Aquitalea magnusonii: one gene and its partner. The protein of the gene in region 1 interacts with the protein of each later gene in a pairwise test. Links are inferred from orthologs where the notes say so. Each region holds a gene or a part of one and is shown in the gene's direction. Other genes may lie near its edges.

Region 1 (10,024 bases):
GCCGCGATGATGCACGGCGCACCGGCCATCATCCATCCAGCGCATGCAACTAAAGTCGAATGTCAACCGCCGGGCTGGCGCTATAGGCTGCATGCATGACTCAGGTCATGAACACGATGCAGATTCCCGCAAGCAGTCCGGGCTTCCCTCGCAGGCCGCCCGTCAATAATGGAGATAACACAGTGACCACCACGACCTTCTTTATTCCTGCTGTCAATGTCATGGGTGCTGGCTGCCTTAAAGATGCCATGGCCGCCATCCAGGGTTACGGCTTCCGGCATGCGCTGATTGTCACCGACAAGGTGCTGGACCAAATCGGTGTCGCAGGCCAGATCCAGGCCCTGCTGAACGAACGCGACATCCAGTCCACCATCTTTGCCGGTGCCAAGCCCAATCCGACCATCGCCAATGTCGAGGCCGGCCTTGCCGTGCTGCAGGAAAAGCAATGCGACTTTGTCATTTCGCTGGGCGGCGGCTCGCCGCACGACTGTGCCAAGGGCATTGCCCTGGTGGCCACCAATGGCGGACAGATTGCCGACTACGAAGGCGTGGATCGCTCGAAAAAACCGCAGTTGCCACTGATTGCCATCAACACCACCGCAGGCACGGCCAGTGAGATGACACGCTTTTGCATCATTACCGACGAAGCAAGGCATGTGAAAATGGCGATTGTCGATCGCAATGTCACCCCCTTGCTATCGGTGAATGATCCGGACCTGATGATTGCCAAACCCAAGGGCCTGACCGCAGCCACCGGCATGGACGCCCTCACCCACGCCATCGAAGCCTATGTCTCCACCGCGGCCACGCCGATTACCGATGCCTGCGCCCTCAAGGCGGTGTCGCTGATCTCCCAATACCTGCGCACCGCAGTGGAAAACGGCAAAAACCTGGAAGCGCGCGAACAGATGGCCTACGCCGAGTTTCTGGCCGGCATGGCCTTCAACAATGCGTCGCTAGGCTATGTCCATGCGATGGCGCACCAGTTGGGCGGGGTGTACGACCTGCCGCACGGCGTATGCAATGCCCTGCTGCTGCCGCATGTGGAAGCCTTCAATGTGCAGACCTCCGCCGCCCGCCTGGCCGATGTTGCCAGCGCCATGGGGGTGAACACCCAGGGCCTGACTGCCGAGGCAGCAGCCAAAGCCTGCCTGGTGGCCATCCGCAAACTGGCAGCCGATATCGGCATCCCGGCCACGCTCACCGAGCTGGGCGTGAAGCGGGAGGACATTCCGCTGCTGGCGCGCAATGCGCTCAAGGATGCCTGCGGCCTGACCAATCCGCGCCAGGCCAGCCAGGCTGAAATCGAAAGTATTTTCGAAGGCGCGATGTAAACCCAGGACGGAAAAATCTGCCCCGCAAAAACCCGCCCAAAGGGGCGGAATGCAAAACCGCCGGCCCGGAAGGGCTGGCGGTTTTGCTATGGCCAGCGGCGACGGCGATGTCCGGCTGTTTACTGATGACAGCTACCGGTGTTGATTTGGCTGCAATACAGGATGTTGCCGTCCTGATCGACCGAAATGGTTTCCGTACCGGCCTGCGACATGCCGTCCACCGGCGTGGCCACCAGGGAGAAGGTGTCCGCCGTGGCACCGCTGGCGGCAATGTTGTACAGCGCAGTGCCGGTGCTGGGCGAGGTGGTTTGTGGCAGGGTGGCCGAGGCATAACTGCCCTTCTCCGCATACAGCCGCGCCATATAGTGGGCGTTTTCCACCAAGCTGGCCTTGGCAGCCGCCTGATTACCCTTGATCACGTGCTGGGTGTAGGAAGGATAGGCAACAGCAGCCAGGATGCCGACAATCGCCACCACGATGACCAGCTCGATCAGGGTAAAACCATTTTGTTTCTTCATGTTCTGCCTCAGAAAATTTCACGCCAGCTAATGCGCCGGCCCACCGATGTGACACGCGGTATCAGCTTGCCGGCAGCCACATTGCCATTACTGCCGCCGGTGCCGCCCACGTAGAAAGTCAGCACTTCATTGGTGTTGGTGGAGGAAGGATAGGGGTAGGTCCCCATCTGTCCCGAATCGGTGGTGGTGTAATCGCCCAGATTCACCGTGGTAACGGTAAAGGCAATCGACAAGGCCGACGGGATACCAATGTTGTAGTTGATGCCGGAAGGGACAATTTTGGTTTTACCATCAGAATCCGTCACCATATCGCCATCCGGTGATGCAGTGCTGGTATTGATCTTGCCATCGCCATTCAAGTCAAAGGCCGGAGATGATGGCCTCCCACCCGTCATCAAGTCCAGCGCCATCACCCAGCCGCTTTGCTGGTTAACATTGCTGCACACCTTGTCACTGCCCTTGAGTATCTGGGTGGTGAAATACAGCTTGCCCAGCGCCACCACCGGCTGGTAGAGCATGCGCTCACCATTGCTGCTGTCCATATTGAATACCCAACCAGCCCGATTACCAGTTGGCCCCACCGACAAGCCAGGGGTGGTGGCCGCATCGGTAATGGTGGTGGTTTTACGGAACACCACGCTGCTGCCGAGCTTGCTGGAGGCGGTTGAAATGGCTGAACCATCAAGGGAGGCCGTGCCATTCAGCTTGGCCATTTCGGTATCGGTAATGAAGGTGGAACTGCTGTAAGTCAGGTTGGTCTTGGTCTGGTCGTCGTAAATCCCATACAAGGACTGTGGATACACCGTGGTACGGTCATTCACCGTAGTGTTCTCGTACATCATGCGACCGGTGCCGACATAAATCATGTACCCACCCCCGGGGATGGCATAAATGGCCGGTGCCGCCACCACCGGCTGGTTGGCCTGGGTGGTAAAGAACTTGCTGGCTGAAGTGGTGGTGGACTTGCTGGTCTGCAGGGTAAAGCGCCAGACATTACCTGCCTGATCGCCTGCATAGACATAGTCGGCCACCTTGTCACTATTGATATCCAGCACCGCCGGTGAGGACAGGCCATTGCTGGCGGTGCCGGTATCCAGCTCATACAGCATGGCACCGGTTTTCAGGTCAATCACCATCAGGGTGGTGGCCTTGTTGGCAGAGTCATAGCCGTTACCGGTAATCATCGCCCACTTTTTTGCCCCGTTTACATACACCTGGGCAATCACCGGCTTGGCAAAGGTATAACCCAGGTTGCCAAAACCGGGGTCTGCCGGCACATGATCCCACAGCACATTCTTGCTGCCGAACGCACTGCCACCGCTCAACTGGGCCGGATTGGCCACGGTATTGCTGATATCCAGCGCAAACAGGCCCTGTCCACCCTGCGCCATGCCGCCGGTCAATATCGCGTTGTTTGCGGTGGAAAACTGGTTATCACCACCGCTGACATTATTGAAGGTGAGACTGCCATTGACAAAATACAGGTGCGGCTGGGCAGTACCATAAGTCGTAGAACCCAGTAAGGCTAGGTTGGCTGCGGTCACGGCACGCGGAATATAGGAAAAGGCTTCGGTGTAATTGCTGGTGGTGCGGCCAAATACATGCAACATGCCATCATTGGCCCCCACAGCGAAACCGGCGGTGGCTGTCGTACCAAACGGTGTTGGTGTGGAGTCGATAATGTCACCCAAGGTGGAGGGGGTGGATTTATCACCGCTACGGCTACGCCAGCCGGATGGTGAGCCACCGGCAAGATAACTGTTCAGATTGCTGTTACTGGAGATGCTTGAATACAGTACGCCATTGGCACTGGCACCGTTGCTGGTGAAAATATTGGCCAGCCGGGTGGTACTGGATGAATTGAACAGCACCGGAATGGACGAATTCAGATCAGCCAGGCCCGTCGTGCTGCTGACCGTGTAAGCATGCAACTGGCCAGACCAGTCACCGGAATAAAAAGTCGCCTGAATTGCTTCGGTCGGATTGGTGGGCTTGCTGGCAACAACGGGAACATTGGTCGCAGTAGTAGAACTGATACTGTTCAGAACCGCCTTCAGAGAGTTGGTCAGCGAGGTTTCATCACTGGCATTAAAGCTTTGACCGCCGCCTGCAGTCGCCGTAGCAGTCAATACCTTTTGACCATCATCCGTTGCTGGCAAACCAAAACCAATGGTGTAAGTGACAATGGGCTGTGCAGTGGCAGCACTGAATGTATTGCCTTCCAGATCCGTGGTCACACCATTGGGAACAATACCGTTCTGGTAATAAAAGCCGGCATAGCGAATCAGAGTTGGATCGACACTGCTACCGACACTCGGCATTGCAACGCCTACCGGAGTATAACTATTCAATGCAACAGATGTACCCGATTTGTTTTTTTCGGTTGCATTGACTACTTCATCATTTGGATAACCATCCGAAATGAAGATAACAAAATTTTTCTGACACACATATTTGATTGGCGAATCATTGGTATAATCCTGCGGCGTCTGATAGCTGGGATAACCATTCCAGCCAGGTCGGCCGGAAAACGAGCGCATGATATTATAAAATGCACCGGCACTTGGCGTACCAAGATAATCCGTCAAACCAGTACCATTAATATCATTGGTAAAATTGGTCAACTGTGTACTAGAATCCGATGATGTTGGATCACTCCAGCCATCCAGCTTCAGACTGGACCGTAGCGGAACATAACCCCCATACCACCGAGAATATGGACCATAATTAAAATGAAACAAGCCCCAATACGCCATATCCCAGTTATTATTCAACAAATTGGTCAGAACTTTTCTGGCAATCGTAATTTTTGAAGGATTAGTCGTGGTGATGGACCGACCATTTGGCGCATCCTTCATACTGCCCGAATCATCCACCATCAAGGCGATATTGGGCCGCACGGTTTTCTGATTGAGGTATAGCGGAACCGCAGGATACAGACTTGCCGCAAAGCCAGTCGTCGAACACAGCGCCAGCGCAGCAGCCGTAATACGGAAATGGGAACGGGACATGGACAGCGGCCTCAGGAAACCACGTAATAACTTTGCAAGGTGACCTGGGTATTGGCATTGCGGCCCCAGGCTCGGGAGGTGATGCGATACAGCGTAACGCCGGTGGTGCCGGTTATCGCATCGGAATAGTTAGTGTCCAGCAACTCCACGATGTAACGCGGCTTTTGCTGGCTGTCTGAGCCAGCGCTGAAGGTGCAACTGGTGCATTGCAGTGAATTGTTATAACTGCCGGTAAATACATTGCTGCGTTCCCAGGCATTGGTACCGCCCGCCGACTGGCTGGGCAGACAAAGGCCACCGGTACAATCTGCAGCAAACGAGCTGAGCGCCGGCTTGTTGGTGGCCACATAGCTCTCACCAGCCTTCAAGCCCAGTTCCGCCAGTTGGAAGGCCATATTGCGGTCGTTCTGGTTGCTGGAGATTTTCTGCTCGGTGAGCATGGGCTGGGCACCGTACACCACCAGCAAGGCAATCACCGCCAGCAAAATGAGGGAGACAATCAGGCTGGCACCAGCTTGTGCGCCAGCAGGCATGGATTTCAACTGGACTTGTAACATTGCTTGCCCCTGATGGCGGCGGTGGTCTGGTAGGTCTGGGTCAGGTAGCCATAGCTATTGCCGCTGGCCAGCGGCACCTGGTTCTGACTGCGTACCGTCATGCTGATGCGTACCGAGGAAACATTGCGCCAGTTACCCACCGAGGACCGGTCCTTGTAGGTCACCAGACAGTTGACGCTGTCGGTGACTTCACCGTACTCGTATTGCAGCTTGGTGATATTGCCGATCAACTCGTTCGGCCCCTGCAAGGTGCCGGCCTGCCCCAGCTCGGTCATCACCAGTGCGCTGCTGCTGTTGACAAAATAGGCGCGCGAAACCAGGTCCATGATGTCGGCACCGGAGGTCATGCTGCCCACGTTCACCGTCACCCCGGCCGAAGCGAGACCCGCATCGGTTTTCTCCAGCAGGATTTTCTGGCAGGTGCTGGCTACCCAGAACTTCTGCCCCACCGTGTAGGTACGCTGCTTATTGCTGTTGGCCGAAAACGTGGCCTGCCCGCCGGAGGCAATGGCCGTGGCCTGGGCCGTCCCGCGTCCATACTGCACGGCCAGCACATCAACCGCGGATGAGGCGGTCTGTCCGTTCAACCAACTGCCGGCAGTACCAGAGGCATAGGCCATGAATGGCAGGTAGCTGCCGCCACTGGTGATGAAGGTTTGGTAAACCTCAGGCGCACTCACCGCACTGGTATCCACCGTCACTGCCTGCGATGCAGCGGTATTGTTGGCATCCAGCGTGGCGCAGCCATAGCTGCCCGCCATGCGCAGGTCGCGCGCTATCTGCATCAAGGCAATGCGCGCATCTTGCTGCATGGCAATCCGCTGATTCACCACCGTAAAAGTACGCTTGCTGTTGATATACACCGCCACCACCGCGCCCAGCACCATCATGCCGATGGTGAGTGACACCATCAGCTCAATCAGGGTAAAACCACGCATCCGTTTCATTGCATTACTCATGGTTCAAACTGCAAGACATAGCCATAGACACGGGTACTGCTGGTGGCTGAGGCTGCACGATTGGCCGCGTTACTGCCCAGCGCGGCATTGGCGTTTTTTTCCATCGCCGCTTTCCAGGCCACTCGTATCATCAGCTTGCTGCCACCGGTACAGCCGCCGAGTTTGCTGTCATCAAAATTGATGGTGGATGAGGCGGTGCTGTCGCGACAGACAATGGCCCGCACGCTGGAGCGGTTGCTGTCGACAAAGGCCGAGGCCAGGCTGCTCTTGAACTGATAGAGGTCGTACGCCGCCATTTGGGCGCTGGTGCAGGCCGTGGCACTGGCCGCTGCGCACAGGGTGATCGGGGCCGAGCTGTGATCGCTATAGCTGGTTTCCACATAATTGGACCAGTCTTCGGTGACACTGCCGCTGGCATTGATGGTGGCACTGGCGTTGGCACGCATGGCATCGGCCACCTCACCAGCCAGCATGGCAGCCACCGCCTGCGTTTCCGCTTCGCGCACGGTTTTCAGGGTACGCCCCTGCATGCCGGCAATCGCCAGCATGCCGACACCCACAATCAGAATGGACACCAGCACTTCCAGCATGGTGAAACCGGATGTTTTATTCATGAGCAGGCTCCGCAGCTATTGTCATTGGCCGTGTCACATGCCTTGCTGCGCCCTGAGCCGGCAATCAGGATGACCCGGCACAGATTGTTGGTGCTGTCCTGTAACACCAGCTTGCGGCTGTTACCGTCCAGCAGGCGGCCATCACTGCCAAAGGCAATCTGCTTCACCGTGGCCACCGGGCTGGCCGACATCACCAGGTTCAGCTTGGCGCCGTTATTCATCTCGCCGTAGTAGCTGAAGGTTTTGATGGCCTCGCCGCTGTCATAGCTGCCCATGGTGCCGGTGGTGAGGTTGTCGGCATAAATCAACTGGCCAAAACCCCAGTCATACAGATTGCTTACCTGCTGATCCAGGCAGCCGCTGATGACCTTGGTATTGACATTCAGATTGGCCGAGCAGACATACACCGGCTGGTTGCGCCGTACCGCCTCGGTACGGGCATAGTTGAAGCCCGCCACCACGCGGTTGGCCTCAGTGGCAATCTTGTTGGTGGCAACCAGTGCTTGCATGGCCGGAGCGGCAATGGCCATCACCATTGCCGCCACGCTGATGGTGACCAGCAGTTCAACCAAGGTGAAACCACCCGCGCCCCCATGCACCGGGCGTGGCCTGCTTGTTGTAGGACTGGGCATCAGGTGCATAACGTCACATTTTTATGCATGTGGATTGCACTGCAACATGCAAATTCCAAGCGGTAGTAGAAATAAAATGCATTCTACATAGGTAAACTGCATTTACAAGATTTTGCGATTGTTGTTATGAGAAAAATCAAACGCATGATTAAGATATATCTCGCGTAACAGATATCTATTTCGTGGAATCTTTCAGATATTCCTAAGCAAACAATCAATGCAATGTTTAAAGTTTTTTTATTTTTTTAAATTAATAACTAATAAATTTAAAAACCATCCTGTAGATGACGCTAAGAGCGGCTAACAAGCGCGTAGCCTCCCTGAGGTAAGGCACACTGATACAGACCGTACAAGCAGTACGGCAAGGAGGCGCAACGCAGCAGCAGTTTTGTGTGAGCAGCGCGAAACCTCTGGCGCAGACGGGCAGACACCAAGCCGGCCCCCGACCAGCGCCCCACCACGGTTGGCGCAGCAATGCCCACCATCAAACCCGTCGTTTTCAGCCCTGAGGCTGGCAGGGTTCTGCAGTCACACCGCGGTGGGCCGCAAAAGAACACTTGCAAACTAGACGACTGGTCTAGTACTATCTGCCCATGTCACGACCCAGCCAGTTTTCCGATACCCGCGAACACCTGCTTGCCACAGGAGAATCCATCATCCTGGGCAAGGGGTTTTCTGCTGTTGGCCTGGCCGAAATCCTCGGCTGTGCCGGTGTACCCAAAGGCTCCTTCTACCATTACTTCCGTTCCAAGGAAGGCTTTGGGGTAGAGATGCTGCAGCGCTACTTCGAACATTACGATGCGCGCCTGCTGGAAACACTGGACCCTAGCCAAGGCGATGCGCGTAGCTGTTTGCTGCGCTACTTCTCCGGCTGGCTGGATAACCACCGCTGTGAGGAAAACAGCCAGAGCTGTCTGGCCATCAAGCTGGCCGCCGAGGTCTCCGACCTGTCCGAGCCGATGCGCGAAGCGCTGGCCGAGGGCATGGGGCGGGTGATTGTCCGCCTGGCCGACTGTATCCGCCGCGGGCAGCAGGAAGGCAGCCTGTGTACCCGGCTGTCAGCCGAAGACACCGCGGGCAGTCTGTACAGCCTGTGGGTAGGTTCCGCCCTGCTGTTCAAGGTGCAACACACCCAGCAGCCCATGCTGCAGGCACAGGCGCTGACCGACGCCATGCTCAAGCCGGGCGACTGTCAGGCAGGCTGACGCAGCAATACCCATTTATCTTGCCCGCCCTTGCGGCGGGTATTTTTGACACATCAACTAGACGACCGGTCTATTTATTTTCACCCACACGGGAGAATGCCATGAACAGCACACTGGAACTGATGCAACAACATCGCAGTATTCGCAGCTATCAGGACAAACCCGTCCCCGCCGAGGTACTGGACGCGGTGCTGGACGCTGCCTGGAAAGGCCCCACCTCCATCAATGGCCAGCAGGTGTCGCTGGTGGTGGTGCAGGACGCCGCGCGCCGCCAGCAGATTGCCGCCCTGGCCGGTGGCCAGCCGTGGATTGCCCAGGCCCCGGTATTTGTCACCCTGGTGGTGGATTTCTACAAGACCCGTCTTGGCGTGGAAGCAGCCGGTGCCGAGCAGGTGATTCAGGACAGCGTGGAAGGCTTTGCCGTCGGTGCCGTGGATGCAGGTATTGCACTGGGCAACCTGATGACCGCCGCCCGCGCTGCCGGCCTAGGTGTGGTGCCGATCGGCGGCATCCGCCGCAATCCGCAAGCCATGATCGAACTGCTGCAACTGCCGGAACTGACCTTCCCCATTGTTGGCGTGGCTCTGGGCTATGTTGATCAGGACAGCAGCATCAAACCGCGCCTGCCGCGTGAGAGCTTTATCCATCACGAACACTACCAGGCCGCACAGTTGCCGGAACAAATCCGCCAGTACGACCAGACGCTGGCCAGCTACTGGCAGCAGATTGGCCGCCCGGATGGCCTGCCGTGGAGCGCCAATACCGCCCAGTACTACCAGAAGGTGTATTTCCCCGAAGTCGCCCCGGTTGCCCGCAAGCAGGGCTTTGGTTTTGACCGTTGATCAACTTGTCTTTGCCTAGAGGAAGAAGCTCAAATGAGTCTGGATAAACTGTTTACCCCGCTGCAAGTGGGTGCCGTCACCCTGAACAACCGCATTGCCATGGCCCCGCTTACCCGCCTGCGCAATACCGAACCGGGCGACGTCCCCACCGATCTGTCGGTGCAGTACTACACCCAGCGCGCCAGCGCCGGGCTGATCATTGCCGAAGGCACCCACATCTCCCGCACCGCCAAGGGCTATGCCGGTGCGCCGGGTATTTACAGCGAAGAACAGGTGGCCGCCTGGGGCAAGGTGAATGCCTCGGTGCATGCCGCTGGCGGCAAGACCGCGCTGCAACTATGGCATACCGGCC
Region 2 (16,729 bases), 2.9 Mb from region 1 along the record:
TCCTGCAGCTTGCTCAGCCGGCTTTGTCCGGCCTGGATTTCGCCGGATATCTTGTTCAACTGGGCAAGCTTGTTGGTCTTGCTGTTGAGCAGGGCGTTTTTTTCCCGGCTTTTGTGGTTGGACAGCGCATCCAGGCGGGCCAGCTCCTGTTCCAGCTGGAAGGTTAGCGCTTCAAGCTCATGTTGATGGCTGATCAGTTGCGTCACCATTTGCTGCTGTGCCTTGGCAATATGCTGGTAATACACCATGTCGCGCGAAGTCTGGTTCGGATCGTCGGCGTTGAGCATCAGCTTCATGGCGTCGTGATCGCCACTCTTGTACTGCCTGGCCAGCATCTGCGCTACGCGCTGGCGGGTTTCTGCCAGTTTGCGCGCGGTGGTTTGCACTTGCTGGCGCAAGTCTGCCAGTTGCTGTGCCGAGTTATTCTGTTTGTTTTCCAGCTTGGCAATCACCTGATTGGTTTGGGCAATTGCCTGCTCCGATTCTTGAATGGCGGATTTGGCTTCCTGTTGCACCGCCTGTTTCTGCGCCAGATCCTTCTTCAGATTATCGATTTCCTTGCGCACCGATTGCAGGTTCTGTTGCTGTGGGGCTGTGGACAAGGGATGGGAGGCAGGGGAGGGGGCGGCCTGGGCCGCGCCAGCCAGCAGGGCTAGCAGCAATATCGGTTTCATTCCATTTTCGCTTCGGATTACACCTGTTGCCTGCATGATAACAGGCCACGGCATGCCGGGCAGCTTCATTGCCGGCCTGCGTGGCAGGCCGGCCTGAAGGTCTTACGCGAAGTCGATCAGCGAGCGGCCGGTCATTTCCGCCGGCTGGGGCAGGCCCATGATCGCCAACAAAGAAGGCGCAATATCGCGCAGCGCGCCGCCTTCCTTGATGTGTGCCGGGCGGCCTACATACAGGAAGGGCACCTTGTCCAGGGTGTGCTGGGTATGCGGCTGATGGTGGGCGGCATCGTACATCTGTTCGCAGTTGCCATGGTCGGCGGTAATCAGCACCTCGCCGCCTGCCGCCTGCATGGCTTCCACGCAGCGTTTGACGCAGGCGTCCAGCGTTTCCACTGCCTTGACCGCGGCATCGAACTTGCCGGTATGCCCCACCATGTCGCCATTGGCGTAGTTGCAAATGATGGCCTGGTACTTGCCGGAGGCAATGGCTTCAACAATGTGATCGGTGACTTGCGGAGCATTCATTTCCGGCTGCAAGTCATAGGTTGCCACCTTGGGGGAAGGCACCAGAATGCGGTCCTCACCGGGGTAAACCTGCTCTTCGCCACCGTTGAAGAAGTAGGTAACGTGCGGATACTTCTCGGTCTCGGCAATGCGTAGCTGTTTCAGGCCCTGCCCGGCGAGATATTCACCAAAGCCGTTGCTGATCTTTTGCGGGGCATAGGCCACCGGGTTGCTGTAGGCCTCGCCGTAGGACGTCAGCGTGACAAACTGTCCCAGCTTGGGCTGCCGCGCACTGAAACCATTGAAGGCCGGGTCGGTGAGGGCTGTGGTGAGCTGGCGCGCACGGTCGGCGCGGAAGTTCATGAAGATGGCGACATCGCCATCCTGCATCTTGACCGGAGCGCCAATGCCGCTTGCCGCAACGAATTCGTCGTTTTCATCACGGGCATAGGCGGCTGCCAGCGCTTGCAGACCGCTGTCCGCATGGTGCAGGCCTTCGCCTTCCACCAGCAGGCGATAGGCGGGTTCCACGCGTTCCCAGCGCTTGTCGCGGTCCATGGCCCAGTAGCGGCCGGTGACGGAAACCAGGCGGGCAGCCGGGCAACTGGCCAGCACTTCATCCAGACGCTTGAGATAGGTTTCGGCACTGCGCGGCGGGGTGTCGCGGCCATCCAGGAAGGCATGCACGTAAATATGCGGAACGCCGGCAGCCTGGGCGGCACGGATCAGCGCGAAAATGTGATTTTCATGGCTGTGAACACCGCCATCGGACAACAGGCCCATCACATGCAGTGCCGAACCCTTGGCTTGTTGAATGGCCTGCTGCAGGACCGGATTCTGCTCGAAGCGGTTCTCTTCGATATCGCAATCGATTCGGCTGATGTCCTGTTGAACAATCCGCCCGGCACCGATGTTGAGGTGGCCCACTTCGGAGTTGCCGAACTGTCCTTTGGGCAGGCCGACAAAGCCTTCCGAGGCATCAATCACGCCGTAGGGATACTGCTGTTTGAGCGCATCCCAGGTGGGGGTGTTGGCATGCAGGATGGCGTTGTCGTCACCTTCCAGCCGGTGTCCGAAGCCGTCGAGAATGAGGAGTAAAACGGGTGTGATAGCTGTCATGATGTCCACAATCAGAATATTAGAAATTCTTGATGGTATTGATTTTTTTAGTTAGTATTGTACCGTAGTCAAACCAATATAAATACGCATTGCAAACTACTTAGGAGCAGAGCTTGCTGTTCAATGATGACCAGATCGAACAGTCCTCGCGGGCAATGAAGGCGATGTCACATCCCTTGCGGTTGAAGATCATCTCGGTACTGGGCGACCAGGAAGTCAGTGTGCAGGATATTGTGGAGCAGGTGGGAACCTCACAGAGCAACATTTCCCAGCATCTGGCCATCATGCGCGACAAAGGTGTGCTGCGCACGCGCAAGGATGCCAACCGGGTTTATTACCGGGTTGGTGATATTCGTACGCTGGAAGTGTTGAAGATGATGCGTGAAGTATTCTGTGGCTTTGTCGACTGATCTTCCTGTCAGTGTTTGCTCATGAAAAAAGGTCGCTTAAAGGTCGCTTAGCGGCCTTTTTTGCGTCTTACATACAAGATTTTGTTGACGGTAGCCACGATATCACCGGCTTCATCACGGATATCCACTGTCAGCTCTGGCAGATACTTCTCGCCCCCGGCGGTGCGGTGGCGGATGTCCTGCAATTGGCTGTCCTGCAGAGTGAAACAGGCCGTCACCACGCCCTTGCCCGGCTTGTGATACTCAATGGCTCCTGCCTTATCCCATACCACGTAGTCACGTCCCAGTGATTGCATCAGCATCAGCATGAAAAACGGATCGGTCATGGCGTACAGGCTGCCACCAAAATGCACGCCCACATAGTTGCGATTGGTCAATCCCAGACGCAGCTGTACGTTAATCTGTTTCCAGTCCGCTGCGATGTGGCGAACCTTGATGCCGGCACCAAGGAAGGGAGGCCACAGGTTAATCAGGGTCTTGAGCAGGCGCGGTGATGGTTTCATATAGAAATTTCAAACGGTTGTTTGATTTCTATGCTCAACAAAATGCCCGGCCCTGTCAAGCCAGGCAGGCGTTGGCGCTCGCTTAGAATGGCAGCTCTGGCTGCGCACCCTGCGGATGGTCGATCACTGCTTCGGTCACACCCTCTGCCAGGCGCAGCAGGACTCTTTCCTGATTCAGCAACTCCTGTGGCGATTTTACCGCCTGGCCATCGCGCTTTTGCACAATGGCATACCCCCGGCTTAGCACCGCTTCGGGATTCATCGCTTCCAGCGTTACCGCCAGTTGCTGCAAGTTTTGTTGCCTGTGCTGCAAAAGCTGGCGGATATTGCGTTGCAACTGTCTGCCCAGTTGCTTGAGCTGATCTTGCTGCTGCGTCAACTGCGGCTGGTGTCGCTGCAGACGGCTGTTGGCCAGTTGCAGACTGAAGCGACGGCGGGCAAACAGATTGTCCAGTCCGCGTTGTAGCCGGGACTGCGCCTGTTGCAGGCTTAGGCTTTGTCGGCGCATGGTGTCGCCAGGGTGGCTCAGGCGGCGTGCCAGATAGTCCAGGCGCTGGGATTTGTCGACCAGCAAGCGCCCAAGTGCGCGTTCCAGACCACGCTTGCCTTGTTCCAGTTGTTGGCGTAGTTGCTCCTGGTTGGGAGAAACCAGTTCTGCTGCCGCAGTGGGCGTGGGAGCGCGGCGGTCGGCAACAAAATCGCAGATGGTGAAGTCGGTTTCGTGGCCAACACCGCTGACGATGGGAATCCGGCATGCGGCCACTGCGCGGGCAACGATTTCTTCATTGAATGACCATAGGTCTTCAATGCTGCCACCGCCACGGCAGACGATCAGCACATCAACCTCCTGCCTTTGTGATGCTTGTTCAATGGCGCTGGCAATCTGGCGGGCTGCGCTTTCTCCTTGCACCGGGGCGGGGTAAAGAATGACCGGGATGGTAGGCATGCGCCGACGCAGCGTGGTGACCACGTCGCGTAATGCAGCGGCGGCAGGCGAGGTAACAATGCCGATGGCTGCGGGATGAACAGGCAGTGGCCGCTTGCGTGCCGCATCAAACAAACCTTCTGCATTTAGCCGGTTTTTCAATTTCTCGAAGGCTTCGTACAGGCGCCCAAGGCCGGCGGAGCGCATGGTGTCGACATTGATCTGGTAATCACCGCGCGCTTCATACAGTGTCACCAGTCCCTTGAGTTCCACCTGCATGCCTTCTGCCAACCTGAAGGGCAGCAGGGATAGTTTGTGGCGGAACATCACGCAGCGAATCTGTGCGCCGGCATCTTTGAGTGAGAAGTATGCGTGGCCTGATGCTGCCAAGGTCAGATTGGATATTTCTCCGCCAATCCACATCGGTGGCAAACCGGATTCCAGCAGGTCTCTTACCATGCGGTTAAGCGAAGAAACACTGATTACGTCATTTGCCGTGCTATTGAAATTCATGCTTGTCAAGTCATCCACAGCAGAAAATACCGTTTTTTGTCGTCTGTAAATTGTCCGACAAGGTAGAAGAATGGTATTTTCCGGTTTAATAAAATTCTTTTAAAAACAATGGCCTGCGTTATTTGTGCAAAATGCGGGCAATGGTGTGGAACAGGCGTTGGCGCTGCATTCGGCTTGTCTGTACACAAGCTTATCAACAAAGTTATCCACAGCATCTGTGGATGTCGGCAAATTTTCCTTAGAAAATCGAAGCTTAGCGAATTTTCTTGCAGGTGCTTGCGAAAAAGCTTTTTTTGCCGCCGCCTGATCATGGGCCATGGTTGCCGAGAAGTCTGGCAACCGCTAAAGTTTAGCGTTTAGCTACAGCTTTGGAGAATGTTTCGTGTGGTCAATTGTTGAAGCGGCCGGCTGGCCGATCTGGACCATCATACTGGCCTCGGTCATTTCGCTGGCCATCATCTTCGAGCGTCTGTTCAGTTTGCGCGCCTCGCTGATTGTTCCGGAGGGCTTGCTGGCGCAGACCGTAGCCGAATTCCGCCGCGCCGGTGCCTCGTCCGAATTGCTGCAACTGCTGCAAAATCATTCACCACTTGGCAAATTGTTTGCTGCCGGCTTGCGCAATGTGAGTGTCAGCCGAGAAGTGATGAAAGACGCCATTGAAGACGAAGGCCGGGTGGTGGCGCATCACCTGGAGCGTTTCCTCAATACACTGGGCACGATTGCGGCCATGGCACCCTTGCTGGGCCTGCTGGGAACGGTAATCGGGATGATCGAAATCTTCGGCTCCCAGGCCCCCGGTGGCTCCAGCAACCCGCAGCAACTGGCGCATGGCATTTCCATCGCGCTTTACAACACCGCATTTGGCTTGATCGTGGCCATTCCCAGCATGATGTTCTACCGTCACTTCCGTGCCCGTGTGGATGGCCTGCTGGTGGAGATGGAGGCCCAGGCAGTCAAGCTGGTGGAAGTTGTACACGGCGAACGCCAGAATGGTAGCCAGCCATGAATTTCCGCCGCGGCCGGCAACGGGAGGAGCCGGAAATCAACTTCATCCCGATGATTGACCTGCTGCTGGTCATCCTGATCTTCCTGATGGTTACCACCACGTATTCCAAGTTTGCCGAGATGAAAATCAATCTGCCCAGTGCGCAGGGGGATACCAGCCAGCAAGTGGCCACGCCGATTACCGTGGCGGTGGCTGCCAGCGGTGAAATGGAAGTGGCCGGGCGCAAGCTGGCGGCAGGGGACAAGGCTGGCTTGCAAACGCAGTTGCGTGATGCGGCAGCCGGCAAGAAAGATCCGGTTGTCGTGGTGAATGCCGATGCCAAGGCGACGCACCAGGCGGTGGTCAGCGTCATGGAGGCTGCCCGTGCCGCCGGTTTGTTGCAGCTGACATTCGCGACGCAGAACACCACGCCGTGAGTCGACTCAGTCAATTGATCGAACGCCACTGGTATCAACCGACATGGTGGCTGACAGCCCTTCTGGCTCCGCTGGAAGGGCTGTTTGCACTGGTTTCTGCGCTGCGCCGTGCCGGCTATCGCCTTGGTGTGTGGCGCAGTTATCGCTTGCCTGTTCCTCTTGTGGTCATCGGTAACATCAATGTCGGTGGCGTCGGCAAGACACCGCTGACACTGAGCTTGTTGGCCGATCTGCAAGCCCGTGGCGTGCGTGTGGGGGTGATCAGCCGGGGTTATGGCGGCAGCCACCGGCAAGCAACACTGGTGGCGGTGGACAGCCCGGCCGGACTGGTTGGGGACGAGCCCTTACTGCTGGCGGCAAGCGGAGCACCGGTGGTGGTGGGGCGCGACCGGGTGGCGGCTGGTCGGCATCTGCTGAAACTGCAGCCTGATTTGCAACTGATTCTTACCGATGATGGCCTGCAACATTATCGTCTGGCGCGTACGCTTGAAGTCGTGGTACTGGATGGGCAGCGTGGCCTGGGCAACGGTCGCTTGTTGCCTGGCGGCCCGTTGCGCGAACCTGCTGCGCGGCTGGCCGCTGTCGATGCCATCGTGGTCAATGGCGTTGGTAACGCACTGCATTTGCCGCGCAACATCCCCTGTTTTGCCATGCGGCTGGCAGCCCAGCAGCTACAGTCTCTGGCGTTGCCGCAACAGACTTGCGCGGTGCAGGACTTGGCCGGTCAACCGGTACTGGCACTGGCGGGTATAGGCCATCCCGAGCGTTTTTTCGCTACCTTGCAGTCACTGGGCTTCACCTTGCAGCAGTGCCTGACTTTCCCCGATCACCATGCTTTCACCCCGGATGATTTGCCGCCTGGAGACATGCCGGTCATCGTCACCAGCAAAGATGCGGTGAAATTGCGGGGAGTGATTCATGATGCGGCGCAGCGTGCTAGACTATGGGTCTTGCCGGTGACGGCTCAGCTGACGCCGGATCTTGCCGGCTGGCTACTTTCCCGATTGAAGATAAGACATGGACGCTAAATTTCTGGATATCCTGGTGTGCCCGCTGTGCAAGGGCCCGCTGGTACTCGACAAGACCCGGCAGGAGCTGATCTGCAAGGGCGACCGTCTGGCTTTCCCGATCAAGGACGGCATCCCGATGATGCTGGAGACCGAAGCGCGTGAGCTGGCTGCGGAAGAAGAAGTGAAATGAGCGGTTTTTCCGTCGTCATCCCGGCGCGCATGGCATCCAGTCGTTTGCCGGGCAAGCCGCTGGCCGATCTGGCCGGCAAGCCCATGGTGGTGCGGGTGGCCGAGCAGGCTGCACGCAGTCATGCCAGCCAGGTGGTGGTGGCTACAGATCACCATGACATCCTGCAGGCCTGTGCCGTACATGGCATCGAAGCGGTGATGACGCGGCAAGATCATGCCAGCGGTACCGATCGTCTGGCTGAAGTTGCCTTGTGCATGCAATGGCCCGCAGAGCAGATCGTGGTCAACGTGCAGGGCGACGAGCCGCTGATCGACCCGGCGCTGATCGACAGGCTGGCGGCGCTGATGGCCGAAACCCAGGTGCCGATGGCGACGGTGGCACACCCGTTTCAGGCAGCACCAGACATGTTCAATCCCAATGTGGTCAAGGTGGTACTGGATCACGCTGGGCGGGCCCTGTATTTCAGCCGGGCGCCCATTCCCTATGCCCGTGACGCGTTTGCACACGATACAAGCGTGTTGCCCGCCGACCTACCGGTCCTGCGGCACATCGGCATGTATGCCTACCAGGCAGGTTTTTTGCAGACCTACAGCTCATTGAGCCCCTCCCCGCTGGAGCAGTTTGAAGCATTGGAACAACTGCGGGTGTTGTGGCACGGCTACCCCATCATGGTGGCTACCGTGAGCGAAGCACCCGCAGCCGGCGTGGATACGCCGGCCGATCTGGAACGGGTGCGTGCCGTACTGGCCGGGCGCTGAGCGTCGGGCAAGGCCGCAATGCAAGACGGCCGATGAATACCAAACACAATAAACGACATACAAACTGACGGGAGTAATTATGCGATTGATTCTGTTGGGCGCTCCGGGCGCAGGCAAGGGTACCCAGGCCAACTATATTCGTGAACAGTTCGGCATTCCGCAGATTTCCACCGGTGACATGCTGCGCGCAGCGGTTAAGGCAGGTACACCGCTGGGTCTGGAAGCCAAGGCCATCATGGATGCCGGCGGCCTGGTGCGTGACGACATCATTATCGGTCTGGTCAAGGAGCGTATTGCCCAGGACGACTGTGCCAAGGGTTTCCTGTTTGATGGTTTCCCGCGCACCATTCCGCAGGCAGAAGCCATGATTGCGGCTGGTGTGGACATCGACTACGTAGTGGAAATCGACGTACCGGATGCCGCCATTGTCGAGCGCATGGCGGGCCGCCGTGTACACGTGGCTTCCGGTCGTACTTACCACATCACCTTCAACCCGCCCAAAGTGGCCGGCAAGGATGACGAAACCGGTGAAGACCTGATCCAGCGTGATGATGACCACGAAGAAACCGTGAAAAAGCGCCTGGCGGTGTATCACGAGCAAACCGAAGTCCTGGTTGGTTTCTATGGCCAGCGCGCGGCCAGCGGCGATGCCAAGGCACCGAAGTATGTGAAGATTGATGGCACGCAGCCGGTGGATGTGGTGCGTGCGAATGTCCTGAAGGCACTGGGTGCCTGAGCGACAGTTTTTATTGCCGATGTGACAAAGCGGGCTATGGCCCGCTTTGTTTTTGTATACTGCTTCTTGTTGCGGTTGAGGTGGCAAGAACTTGTTTTGCCGGGTTTTGCCGCCAACTATTCTAATGACTCTGCAGGAACCGCCTGCACCGATTGGCTGCCCAAGCAGCTGTCTGGCACGGCTCTGTGGCTGTGTGCCGGCTTATATGGTCGCAGTGAGAAGAGAGAAATACATGTATTACGGAGAGCGCTTCAACGGCATTTCCCACCTGATTGGTACCGTGCTGGCCATTACCGGACTGGTGAGTCTGGTGTATGTGGCAGCCGAGCAGGGCGATCCATGGAAGATCGTCAGTTTCAGTTTGTACGGCTCTACCCTGGTATTGCTGTATCTGATTTCCACCCTGTATCACAGCGCCAAAGGCCGTGCCAAGGCGATTTTGCAAAAGTGCGATCACTCGGCCATCTATCTGCTGATAGCCGGGAGCTACACGCCGTACTGTCTGGTGACCTTGCGTGGAGCCTGGGGGTGGACCTTGTTCGGCCTGAGTTGGGGCCTGGCCATCTTCGGCATCGTCCAGGAACTGACGCTGGGCCGACGTACCCGCTTGCTGTCGATGATTCTCTACGTGGTGATGGGCTGGCTGGTGGTGATTGCCATGCAGCCCTTGATTGCCGCCATGTCCTGGGGCGGCCTGTTCTGGCTGGCGCTCGGTGGCGTGATTTACAGCGTTGGCATTTATTGGTTCATCAATGATGAAAAGATCCGTCACGGCCATGGCATCTGGCACCTGTTTGTGATGGGTGGCAGCATTTGCCAGTTTGTCAGCGTAATGTTCTACGTAGCCTGATTGCCCTTGGCAGAAAGCAAAAGCCGCCAGCAGTTACTGGCGGCTTTTTTTGTCCTGGTGGCCATTTACACTTCGATTGGCAAGCGACCTTCTTCCACCAGCGTACACAGGGCCGTCACCACAACCGGGTCAAACTGGCTGCCGGCGCGGCTGCGGATATAGTCCAGGGTGTCGGACAGTGCCCATGGCTCCTTGTAGGGGCGCTTGTTGAGCAGGGCATCGAAGACGTCAACCACGGCAACAATCCGTGCGGACAAGGGAATGGCCTGGCCGCTCAACTTTTGCGGATAGCCATTGCCATCGAAGTGTTCGTGATGTCCCCCGGCAATTTCCGAGCCGAGTGAAAGATAGCTTTGCCCTTCCACCATCTGTGCCGATTTTGCCAGGATATGGGCACCGATGCTGGCATGTTGCTCCATGATGCAGCGCTCATCCGGGTCCAGTTTGCCGGGTTTGAACAGGATATGGTCCGGTGTGCCAACCTTGCCGACATCATGCAGAATGCTGGCCATGCCCACCATGTCCATGAATTCCGGTGTCAGCAGTTCCAGATATTGGCCGTTGTTGCGGATTTCTGCAGCGATGGCATGGGTCAGTTTTTGTACTCTTTGCACATGGTCGCCGGTATCGGTGTCGCGGAATTCGGCCAGGGCTGCCAATGCCACCACGGTGGCTTCCTGAGAGTGGCGTAGCTGGTTGTAGAGGTAAAGATTGTCATAGGCGGATGAAATGCGCTGGCAGAACACTTCCAGCAGATTGCGTTCTACATCATCCAGGGGCCATGGCGGGGTAAAGTGGACGGCAAATTCCCTGCCGTTCTGGGCGGTAATGCATAGCACGTCGTAGGGGTGCTGATAGATATTGCGCTTTTCCTGCAAGGCACGACAAATCGCATTGGCAAGTTGCGGGTAGTTCTCCAGGCTGCCGCTTTCCAGCAGCTTTTCATAGGCACCGGCCGCGGCCAGAATCTCCAGTTGTGGCCTGCCCATCTTGTCTGGCGTACTTTCCACGCAGAGTATGCCATCGGTGCCGACATCCAGGATGGCGCTGATCTGCTTGAGCACGCCGGAAGCGAACTCCTTGAGCGAGACCATCTGATACAGATCTGCCGCGCCTTCCAGAATCTTGGCCAGACCCTGACGGTTTTTTTCGATGGTGATCAGGTTTTCATAGGCCCGTAGCGAAGCGATGACGGTGGTAAATAGTTTTTGTACCGTCAGCTCGGTCTTGGTTTTGTAGTCGTTGATATCGTAATTGAGGATGACTTCCTGCTCGGGTGCCTGGCCGGGCTGGCCGGTACGCAATACGATTCGGGTGGTACTGATCTGCCGTGCTTCCCGGATGTGTTGAACCAGCCGCAGCCCGGCGTCGTCGGTTTCCATGACCACATCCAGCAGAATCAGTGCGAAATCGTCATGTTGTTCCAGCACCTGCATGGCTTCTGCTGCCGAATAGGCATTGAGCAGTTCCAGTCCGCGATCTTTATAGCGGATGTTGCGGATGGCCAGCGCAGTGGCGGTATGCACGTCCGGCTCGTCATCCACGATCAGGATTTTCCAGGGGCGCTTGTATTGTGCTTGCTGGTTTGCCTGCTCGGCAGGGTCATCCTCCAGCAGCCAGTTATCATCGTTATCCTGTTGCTGGCTCATTCCCTTGCCTCCCTGTGCGTAATTTCCGGCGCGATGCATGGCATGGTGATGGTAAAGGTGCTGCCTTTGCCCGGCTCACTATGCACTTCGATGGTGCCACCCAGTCGTTGCCGGATGATGTTGTACACGATGTGCAGGCCCAGCCCGCTGCCACCACTGCCACGGCGGGTGGTAAAGAAGGGGTCGAACACGCGATTGAGGTTTTCGGCGGGAATGCCCTTGCCATCATCTTTGACGCTGAGTCGAATCTCGCTGTTACTGCAGCGTTCGGCGTGTATCTGGATGGTGCCGCCGGGTTTTTCGTCAAAGCCGTGTACCAGCGCATTGACCAGCAGGTTGGTGACGACCTGTGATACCGCTCCGGGATAGCTGTCCAGCAGCAGGTCATCTTCACAATCGATGGCGATGCTGGTTTGCGAACGCTTGAAGCGCGGCTTGAGGCTGGTGACGATTTCATTGAGGTAGTCGTTGAGCTGGAAGTCGCGCCGTTGTTCACTGGTCTGGTCCACGGCGACTTGCTTGAAGCTGTGAATCAGGTTGGCTGCCCGCTCGGCGTTGGACAGAATCAGTTCGCAGCATTCTTTGGCCGTGTCTAGATAGGCCTGGAAATCACTCTTCTTGACGCCACCGTTGTCCAGTTTTTCAGTGATGTGCAGTGTTGTCGTTGCCAGATGGGAGGCGGTGGTCAGGGTAATGCCCACCGGGGTATTGATTTCATGGGCGACACCCGCAACCAGACTGCCCAGCGAGGCCAGCTTTTCGGTTTCCACCAGCGTTTGCTGTGTTTGCACCAGTTGACGCAGGGCCAGCTTGGCATTGTCTCTTTCCTGGCGTGCCTGTGCTTCGGCACTGGTGCGCATTGCCAGATCGGCGGAAATGCGATCGACGATGCGGTTGAAGCTGTGAGTGACCGCGCCGAACTCATCCTGGCCTTGCTGTTCCAGGCGCAGTGCGCTTGCATCGTCACTGCTGGCGGCCAGATTCAGTGCTTCTTGCAGCCGCTTGAGCGGGGCAAATACAAAGCGGTTGAGGTTGTAGGTCATCACGATGAAAATCAGACCATCCAGTAGCAGGATTTCCAGCAGGATTTCCAGCAAATGCATGTGCTGGCGATGTTCTAGCTGGCTACGTGACAGGTAGACCGTAGCCGTGCCGAGTTTTTCCCGGTTCTGATAAATGATGGGAATGAGCAGGACATCGTCACTGCTGGGCTTTTCCGCCGGTGCCATGTCGCGTAGCGTGGCATTGTCGGCGCTGCGGCTGCGGCCGATGTTCAGGCCGGCATCTCCGGTAATGCGGATGGCCACGACTGAGGCCCAGCCCAGTTCCGCATCCAGGGTAAGGCGAGTGTAGGAGTCGTCCATCTGCCATACGCCATGGGGCAATGACAGTGACAGGCGGGCCTGCAGCGATGCACGCTGGGCCTGGTAGTCTTCTTCATCCTGATTGCGGTTTTGCTTGTACGACAATAGCCCGGTGATTGCCACGACCACCGTTACCCCTATCATCAGCCAGAGCCTAAGCTTGGATTTGATGCTGTTCATTGCTTTTATTATCCCTTTTGCCCTGCTTCATCCTAGGAAGTCTTCCCGCGAAATGCCACTTTTGCTTGTGGTGCATGGTGGCATCGCACCGTTGAGGCTGTCACGGCAATCCAGTGCCAAGTACTGAATTTACCGGCTTATGGTTGTAAATGGCACCACATTCTGTGGCCTGTGGATACAAATTCACTGGTTTTGTCTGCCACTTGGTGAAGATATTTCCCGGTGGTCTGCGGATGCGGCGCTGCCGCGCAAGCGGCCAAGGTTGGGGAGCGGCAGCTTCTGCAGCAATAGCCCGCCCAGGATCAGTGCCAAGCCCAGCAGGGTGGAGGGGAGGATTGGTTCACCCACGACGAAATGAATCAAGACCAGCGAAAGCAAGGGGGAGAGGAAGATCAGGTTGGCAATGCGTGCGGTGCTGTTGGTGAGTTTCATTGCGCTGAGCCACAGGACAAAGGTGAAGCCCATTTCCAGGGCTCCGACGTAGGCGGCTCCGGCCAGTCCCTGCCATGCCACCGCATGCAGTTCTCCGGTGGCGGCGCAGAACAGGAGACTGAGCGGTAGTGACAGCAAGAAATTCAGCGTCAGTCCCAGTACCGGTTCACGCTGGTCCCGCGCATTGAAAATCCAGTAGGCAGCCCACAGCAGGGTGGAGGCCAGGGCGTAACCGACACCGGCAACACTGGAAAAGTGCAGGCTGAGCAACTGGCCATGGGTGCCGATGATCAGTACGCCCAGATAGCAGACGACGGCCGCTGCGCTATCGTTCAGACGCAACTTGTGCTTGAGCAAGGGCACCGACAATAAGGTCATGGTCAGGGCCCAGGTGTAGTTGATGGCTTGCGCTTCCTGTGCCGGAAGCAGTGCGTAGGCCTTGAACAGGATCAGGTAATACAGCAGCGGATTGACCGCGCCCAGCAGCAAGGAGCGTTGCCAGTGCTGGCGCAGGGCTGGCAACAGACTGGCTATGCGTCCCTGGTAGAGCAGGATGCCGAGCAGGCTGGCGCTTGAGGCAAGGCTGGCATAGAGCACCAGCTGTGCTGGCGTCAGATGCGCCAGGCTGATTTTGAAGGCCGTGGCAACGGTGGACCAGGCAAGGACGGCACAGAGGCCATAGGCATAGGCTTTCTTCTGCTGCTGCAAGAGATGTTTCCTCCGGAAGAGGCGGCTATTTTACCTAGCCAGCATGTGCGCCGGAGAAGTATTTCCTTGCCTAAAAGGGCAGAAGGTGCTGCTGTGGGGCATGGTCGATCCGGGAGCCGGGCTGAGCATGGTTGTTTCTTGCCCGTTGCGTTCATTCCTTGAGCAAGCGGTTGAGGATATGACTGCAACGCTGCGCGGTGGCTGATGCGGTCAAGCCGATCGGCCCGCCGGCTTCCTGCTGGTATTCGTCGCCAGCCATGCCGTGTACCCGTACCGCCAGGCAGCTAGCCTCCATGGCCGGCATGCCTTGCGCCAGCAAGGCTGCAATCAGGCCGCTGAGGACATCGCCCTGACCGGCAACGGCCAGAGCGGGACCGCCGCTGGTATTCAGCCGGTATGGCTGTTTGGCGCTGGCAATCAGCGTCCCCGCACCCTTGAGTACCACGACACAGCCGAACCGTTCTGCTAACTGGCGTACTGCGGCAAGGCGGTCTGCCTGAACCATGGTGGTGGTGCAGCCCAGCAGGCGTGCGGCTTCTGCCGGATGAGGTGTCAGGATGGTTTCGTGCTGGCGCATGGCCAGCATGTCCTGCAGTTGACTATCGCTGGCGAGCATATTGAGGGCGTCAGCATCCAGTACCAGTGAGCAAGCGGATGCCAGGGCGTGCTCCAACCATTGCCTTGCCTGCTTGCTCTGTCCCAATCCCGGCCCGGTGGCCAGTACATCACAGTCCGGCTGACTGCGTGCTTGCCGTGCATCATGCAGCATCAGTTCCGGGTAGCTGACATCGACTGGCAGGCGGCCATCCAGGGTCAGCACATGGACTTTGCCGGCGCCGCCTGCCAGTGCGGCCCGCCCGGCAAGCAGGGCGGCTCCCAGCATCCCTTCGCAGCCGCCAATGATGGCTACCGTGCCATGGCTGCCCTTATGGCTGTCACGGCGGCGCTGCAGTGTCCGTCCATCCTGGCGGTTAAGATAGCCTTCGGCTGCCGGCTGCAGCTTGGGGGGGCAGTCCAGATCCGCCAGTTCCACCTGACCGGCATGATCAGCGCCGGCGGCATAAAACAGGCCGGGCTTCAGGCACAGAAAAGTCAGGGTATGTGTGGCATGGATGCAGGCTGCTTGTGCCTGGCCGGTGTAGGCATTCAGGCCGCTGGGGCAATCGAGTGCCAGTTTCTGGCAAGCAAGCTGATCAAGCTGGTGAATGATGCTGAGCCATTTGTCGTCCAGCGCCCGGCTCAGTCCGATGCCGAACAGGCCATCGATCAGCAGGACCGGGGGCGGATAATCATCCGCCAGGTGCTGCAGCGGAATGCCGCCTGCACGGCGCAGGGCCTGATAGGCTTGCTGGGCGGGCGGACTGGCCGGCATCTGTGGCAGCAGGATATCCACGCTGTAGCCGTCTTGCATCAGCAGCAGGGCGGCATACAGCGCATCACCACCGTTATTGCCGGGGCCGGCGGCCACCAGGATGCGGCTGCCCGCTGCCAGATGATGACGGGTCCAGTTGGCAGTGGCGCGTGCGGCGCGCTGCATCAGATCCAGGCCCTGTAATTCGGCCTCTAGTTCCAGCCGGCGCAGGGCGGGCAGGCTCCATAGTGCATCTTGCCGCATGTTTTACTCCTTGGCGGGTTCTCCCCAGCGTGGTGTCAGCGTATGCGGGACACGCAACTGGTCCAGAATGCGTGCCACCACGAAATCCACCATGTCGTCGACACTGGCCGGATGGGTATAAAACCCGGGGGATGGTGGCAGAATGACAGCTCCGAGACGTGCCAGGCTGAGCATGTTTTCCAGGTGGATGACCGACAGCGGGGTTTCGCGTGGCACCAGGATGAGTTTGCGACCTTCCTTGATGCTGACGTCCGCGGCCCGCTCAATCAGGTTATCGCTCATGCCATGTGCAATGGCTGCCAGTGTTCCCATGGAGCAGGGACATACCACCATGGCATCTGCCGGATTTGACCCTGAGGCCACCGGGGCAAACCACTCTTCCCGACCAAAGACGGCCAATTGCTGTGCGCTGGCACCGGTCCGTTGCTGCAGCCATTGTTGTACTTCACTTGGTCGCGAAGGCAGGTGCAGGCCCATCTCCTGCTTGGCCACCACCTGGGCGGCTTGTGAATAGAGCACCCAGACGCGCACCCCGGCGCTGATAAGGGTGTCGATCAGGCGCAGACCATAGGGCAGGCCGGAAGCGCCGGTAAGGGCAACGGTAACGGTTTGTGGCGTTTGCATCAGTATTTCCATCTGCTACCCGCGCTGGGGGCAGCACAGAAAAGTTGCGCGCTTTGCCGTTGGCGGGTCAGGACTCGCGGAACAACTGGCGATGGCGAATCAGTACCTGCTCGGCCGGAAAGGCCCGCGATAGTTGTTCGGCGATGAAGACGGAGCGGTGCTGGCCACCGGTACAACCGATGGCGACAGTCAGATAACTGCGGTTTTCGCGACTGAACTCGGGCAGCCATTTGGCAATCATGCACCGGATGTCTTCAGTCATCTCTGCCACCAGCGGCTGCTGCCCGAAGAAATCGATGATGGCCTGGTCGCGTCCGGTGAAGCGGCGCAGTTCCGGGTCGTAGTAGGGGTTGGGCAGACAGCGTACATCAAATACGAAGTCGGCATTCAGCGGGACGCCATGCTTGAAGCCGAACGATTCGAAAATGATGGTCAGCCTGCTGCAGTCGGCTTCCACTAACTGCTTGATGGCCGTTTTCAGCGCATTGGCAGTCAGCTCGCTGGTATCGATGCGGATACCCATTTCCTGAATGCTGGCCAGCA

The links.
Region 2: the proteins of DLM_RS15015 (region 1) and kdsB interact in binary tests that used the Escherichia coli proteins (3 or more experiments, as listed by UniProt). The link is inferred for Aquitalea magnusonii from one-to-one orthologs.

The regions. Positions count from the first base shown.
Region 1 is NZ_AP018823.1:3,149,890-3,159,913, forward strand. Bases 7,270-10,024 are described here. They hold DLM_RS15015 (TetR/AcrR family transcriptional regulator), read left to right. Parts: upstream 7,270-8,218; coding sequence 8,219-8,830; downstream 8,831-10,024. Other genes in these bases: DLM_RS15010 (GspH/FimT family pseudopilin), read right to left, coding at 7,270-7,565; DLM_RS15020 (NADPH-dependent oxidoreductase), read left to right, coding at 8,932-9,672; nemA (N-ethylmaleimide reductase), read left to right, coding at 9,706-10,024. Also shown: yiaY (L-threonine dehydrogenase), read left to right, coding at 222-1,334; DLM_RS23735 (type IV pilin protein), read right to left, coding at 1,454-1,852; DLM_RS14990 (pilus assembly protein), read right to left, coding at 1,861-4,173; DLM_RS14995 (pilus assembly PilX family protein), read right to left, coding at 4,875-5,420; DLM_RS15000 (PilW family protein), read right to left, coding at 5,402-6,367; type IV pilus modification protein PilV, read right to left, coding at 6,376-6,993; more of DLM_RS15010, read right to left, coding at 6,990-7,269. UniProt on the Escherichia coli protein: Involved in response to both electrophiles and reactive chlorine species (RCS). Represses the transcription of the nemRA-gloA operon by binding to the NemR box.
Region 2 is NZ_AP018823.1:228,421-245,149, forward strand. The notes cover bases 6,148-9,147. They hold kdsB (3-deoxy-manno-octulosonate cytidylyltransferase), read left to right. Parts: upstream 6,148-7,266; coding sequence 7,267-8,028; downstream 8,029-9,147. Other genes in these bases: lpxK (tetraacyldisaccharide 4'-kinase), read left to right, coding at 6,148-7,098; DLM_RS01195 (Trm112 family protein), read left to right, coding at 7,088-7,270; adk (adenylate kinase), read left to right, coding at 8,108-8,764; trhA (PAQR family membrane homeostasis protein TrhA), read left to right, coding at 8,997-9,147. Also shown: DLM_RS01155 (murein hydrolase activator EnvC family protein), read right to left, coding at 1-674; gpmI (2,3-bisphosphoglycerate-independent phosphoglycerate mutase), read right to left, coding at 777-2,297; DLM_RS01165 (ArsR/SmtB family transcription factor), read left to right, coding at 2,411-2,707; DLM_RS01170 (DUF4442 domain-containing protein), read right to left, coding at 2,755-3,210; xseA (exodeoxyribonuclease VII large subunit), read right to left, coding at 3,293-4,648; DLM_RS01180 (MotA/TolQ/ExbB proton channel family protein), read left to right, coding at 5,031-5,654; DLM_RS01185 (ExbD/TolR family protein), read left to right, coding at 5,651-6,070; more of lpxK, read left to right, coding at 6,067-6,147; more of trhA, read left to right, coding at 9,148-9,614; DLM_RS01215 (DUF3369 domain-containing protein), read right to left, coding at 9,680-11,263; DLM_RS01220 (sensor histidine kinase), read right to left, coding at 11,260-12,807; DLM_RS01225 (DMT family transporter), read right to left, coding at 12,991-13,947; DLM_RS01230 (NAD(P)H-hydrate dehydratase), read right to left, coding at 14,099-15,562; DLM_RS01235 (flavin prenyltransferase UbiX), read right to left, coding at 15,566-16,186; RNase adapter RapZ, read right to left, coding at 16,254-16,729. UniProt on the Escherichia coli protein: Activates KDO (a required 8-carbon sugar) for incorporation into bacterial lipopolysaccharide in Gram-negative bacteria.